DNA from 2 places in the Paraflavitalea speifideaquila genome. Region 1 is predicted to be linked to the other one. Evidence: riboswitches for the same ligand, from Rfam matches in the RefSeq annotation. Region 1 holds a riboswitch; the other holds the start of a gene.
The links. A riboswitch is a leader RNA that binds a small molecule or an ion and turns the genes downstream of it on or off. The one in region 1 is predicted to bind cobalamin.

Region 1 (2,177 bases):
GGATATCTGTCAGCGATTTGAAGTGCCTTTTCATTTTGTAACACATGAGAATACCTCCAAAGAAGCCTTTGAACAACAGATCAGCACCCTCATTGGGCAATATGCCCCGGACTATATTGTGCTAGCCAAGTTCATGCGTATCCTGTCACCAGCTTTTGTGGCCCAGCTACCCGGCAGGATCATCAATATCCACCATTCCTTCCTGCCCGCCTTTGCCGGAGCCAATCCCTATCGCCAGGCATTTGAAAGGGGCGTAAAACTCATTGGCGCCACGGCTCATTTTGTAACCAATGACCTGGATGAAGGGCCCATAATTGCCCAACAGATCATACCGGTTACGCATTCCCTCACTGCAGCCAACATGATGCACGCCGGCAAGGAAATAGAAACAGCCGTACTGGCCAAAGCCTTGCGGCTGGTGTTTGACGACCGGGTATTTGTGTACAACAATAAAACGGTGGTATTTGAATAGGTTACCGGATACCTGCCGGGTGCAGAAAATATTATCCCTGTTGCCATATACCCATCCTCCTTTTACCGACTTCACCTTATTGGTGATGACACCCGTGGCGCCATCAAAATTATTGTCATTTGGCTGCACTGCTGCCACCATTGTCTGTATAAAACAGGTAATACCGGGATAGTGAGCCCCTATTAAAAAATTATATACCTTTGCGTCGCAGTTCTTTACTTTAATGATCGTTTCCAGGTGAATACGCCTTTTACGGCTGTATTATTAATAAGGAACCATGTGTAATTCATGGGCTGTCGCGCAACTGTAAGGGAAGACCATCCTCCCAAGCCAGATACTTGCCAGGAAACCGGACGAATGCTTTCGCAGTTTGAAGCAGAAGTCAGGAGCAGTCCCATGCCTCATAAGGCTGTTTCTTTCTTATTCTTAAATTCCGGAAGCATACTCTTAAACGTAAAGGCATTATTTATTTAATGTTTAACCTAAAAGTTTTTGCGTATGCTGACAAACAATTTGGGCTACCCACGCATGGGCAGCCACCGCCAACTCAAAAAGCCTGTGAACAGTATTGGACAGGCGCCATTTCAAGACAGGAATTATTCCTGGCCGCCAAACAGATCCAGGAACACAATTGGAACCTGCAAGTGGCCGCTGGCATTGACCTTATTCCCTGCAACGATTTCAGCTTTTATGACCAGGTGCTCGACATGTCGCTGCTGTTGGGAGCAGTACCCGCCCGTTATGCCCCGGTAGTAACCGACGTTAAAGACAATACAGAGATCGACCTGTATTTTGCCATGGCCCGGGGCTATCAAATGCATGGACTGGATATCACGGCTATGGAAATGACTAAGTGGTTCGATACCAATTACCATTACATTGTTCCCGAATTTACGCCCAACCAGACATTCAAAATATTCTCCAATCGCCTGTTCAGCGAATGCAGCGGGGCCAGGCATATCACCGGCCAAACACCCAAACCGGTACTCATAGGACCCGTTTCTTATCTGTTATTGGGTAAAGAAAAAGGTGGCGACACCAGCTTTGACAGGATTGACCTGATCAAAAACTGGTACCGGTATACATCGACATACTCCACAAACTAAAAGATGATTACCGGGTTGATTGGGTACAATTGGATGAACCCTTTCTGGCTATGGACCTGACGGAAAAACAACAACAAGCCTTTGTATATGCGTATGGAGAAATAAAGAAACACTGTCCCCATATCAAAACCCTGCTCACAACTTATTTTGAAGGGCTGCAGAACAATACCGCCCTGGCTGCTAACCTGCCCGTATGTGCCTTGCACATCGACCTGGTGCGCGCACCACAGCAATTAGAAGAAGTACTGAACAATTCTCCAGCCAGGCTCACCCTTTCCCTCGGTGTAATTGATGGAAGGAATATCTGGAAAAACGATTACAACAAATCCCTGTCGCTTATAAAGAAGGCCATTGATACCATTGGTGAAGAGCGGGTGATGATAGCGCCTTCCTGTTCCCTACTACATACACCATTTGACCTTGATCTTGAAACCAAACTCGATCCGGTGATCAGGAACTGGATGGCTTTTGCCAAACAGAAATTGCAGGAGGTCAGCGACCTGGCGGCTATTGTAAAGGGCAATACCCCTTTGCTGGAGCTGAACCAGCAAGCTATTGAAGACCGCCGTAGTTCAACCCTTATTCACAAACCAGCCGTG
Region 2 (2,177 bases), 2.0 Mb from region 1:
CTTTTGTTCATTGACTGTAACGGTTTCTTAATGTTTGAAGGCTTTACATGGGTACAGTACGGACAACCGGCAGTTCGGCATGTATATATTAGGTGAATAGATTCACAGGTACGGAACTAATCAGTAGCCTGAGTAGCTGTAAAGGGGTTAAAAAGAGAGGGTCTATCAATTGATGAGCTTACTGCAGCAATTTCAAATAACCCGGACCGGCGAATACATAAGCTATCGTAGCGTTCCCGTTTTTAAAAGGAAAAAGGGTCCGGGTTATTGAAATTGTGTAGTTTTTCTCATGATCATGTGGACCTTTTGGTTTCCCAGGTCCGCACTATAAATTTCTTTCTTTATTCGCTAGCTTGTTTTAGATAGCCGGAGTAAAATTTTCATAAATGACCACTAAGCCAATTGTTAACATTGGGTTAAGTGATTTTATGTAGAAAAGCTGGAAACTGATGCGGCCGGGAAGCTGCGCATTCCGGGAGTCGAAAGGGCGAAGCACTAACCCAAAACCGGGCAAACAAGGAAATCCCTGGAAGTAGTAATGCAAAAGGGCGAAAAGCCCATGCAGCGGGCCTCTTGAAAGTTGACCATTCAGCCCGTAAGATTTATCCACCCCTGTTACTAAGTTAATTTGACCTACCCCGCCACGAGGATTAAGTTTGTATTCGCTCTTTTACAAAATATTGTTTCGGTGACTGCCTATCTTCCTCAAAAACAGGAGCTTAGGTAGGATTAAAAGGGAACCATGTGAAAATCATGGACTGTTGCGCAACTGTGAATTCCGTGAAACAAAAAACGTGAAACGTCTAAAAAGCCTGCCCCATTAAACGGCAGCTTTCACGTCTCACCTTTCACGAATAAAGTCAGATACCTGCCATACAATTTGGTGCCACGCCTTCGCATTAAAGGTTATTGCACTGCTATACAATCGTACACTGCCCTACCCCTACCCCTTCGGGCGGTGTCGCGATTAGGTATTGTGTCGTTCCCTTTTGTAACGGGTGATTTTTGGTTCCATCCATGGAAGTATATTTCCATTGAGGGACATCGTCGTCCCTATAGCAAAGTGGCAGTAGACAAAGAGGATAGAAAAAGGACTAATTAAATACTATTTGATACCATGACCAACGAAAACGAAATACTACTACAGGAAAACAAAGACCGCTTTGTTATTCTGCCCATTAACTATCCCCGCGTGTGGGAAATGTACAAGAAGCATGAAGCCAGTTTTTGGACCGCCGAAGAGATTGACCTCAGCGGAGACCTCCAACACTGGGCCAACTTAAACGACGGAGAACGTCATTTTATTTCACACGTCCTGGCCTTTTTTGCAGCCAGCGATGGCATCGTGAATGAAAACCTCGCCGTCAACTTCATGAGCGAAGTACAGTTGCCCGAAGCACGTTGCTTCTATGGCTTCCAGATCATGATGGAAAATATCCATTCCGAAACTTACGCCCTCCTCATTGATACCTACATTAAAGATCCACAGGAAAAACACCGCCTATTCCATGCCATTGATACCGTACCCGCGGTAAAGAAAAAGGCCGAATGGGCCTTACGCTGGATCGAGAATGGCACATTTGCCGAAAGACTGGTAGCATTCGCCGCCGTAGAAGGCATCTTCTTCAGCGGTAGCTTCTGCTCTATCTTCTGGATGAAAAACGCGGACTGATGCCAGGCCTTACTTTCAGCAACGAACTCATCAGCCGCGATGAAGGCCTCCACTGCGAATTCGCCTGCCTGCTGTACAGCATGCTGAACAATAAAATGAGCCAGGAAGAAGTATACGCCATCATTGGCGATGCCGTGAAGATTGAAAAGGAATTCATCACAGAAGCCCTTCCCGTAGACCTGATTGGCATGAATGCCAAACTGATGCAGCAATACATTGAATTTGTGGCCGACCGTTGGCTGGGCGAACTGGGCTACCCCAAAATGTTCAACAATACCAACCCCTTCGATTTCATGGAAATGATCTCCTCGAAGGGAAAACGAATTTCTTTGAAAAGCGTGTAGGTGATTACCAGAAAAGCGGTGTAATGGGCAGCAAAGAATCACAAAGCTTTTCACTCGAAGAAGATTTCTAAGTTACAGACACTAATTACTCATCATAAATACTACTAACCCATGTACGTAATAAAAGAAACGGCAAAAAGAATCTGTCAAGTTCGACAAGA

Region 2: another riboswitch for cobalamin. It lies ahead of RS881_RS43540 (ribonucleotide-diphosphate reductase subunit beta); the one in region 1 lies ahead of metE (5-methyltetrahydropteroyltriglutamate--homocysteine S-methyltransferase).

The regions. Positions count from the first base shown of each region.
Region 1 is NZ_CP135920.1:4,364,427-4,366,603, reverse strand. It holds gene purU (formyltetrahydrofolate deformylase) at 1-472, shown strand, start outside; gene RS881_RS30035 (hypothetical protein) at 465-644, shown strand; cobalamin riboswitch at 691-832, shown strand; partial or broken gene metE (5-methyltetrahydropteroyltriglutamate--homocysteine S-methyltransferase) at 946-2,177, shown strand, end outside.
Region 2 is NZ_CP135920.1:6,332,617-6,334,793, forward strand. It holds cobalamin riboswitch at 669-890, shown strand; partial or broken gene RS881_RS43540 (ribonucleotide-diphosphate reductase subunit beta) at 1,202-2,016, shown strand; gene RS881_RS43545 (ribonucleoside-diphosphate reductase subunit alpha) at 2,177-2,177, shown strand, end outside.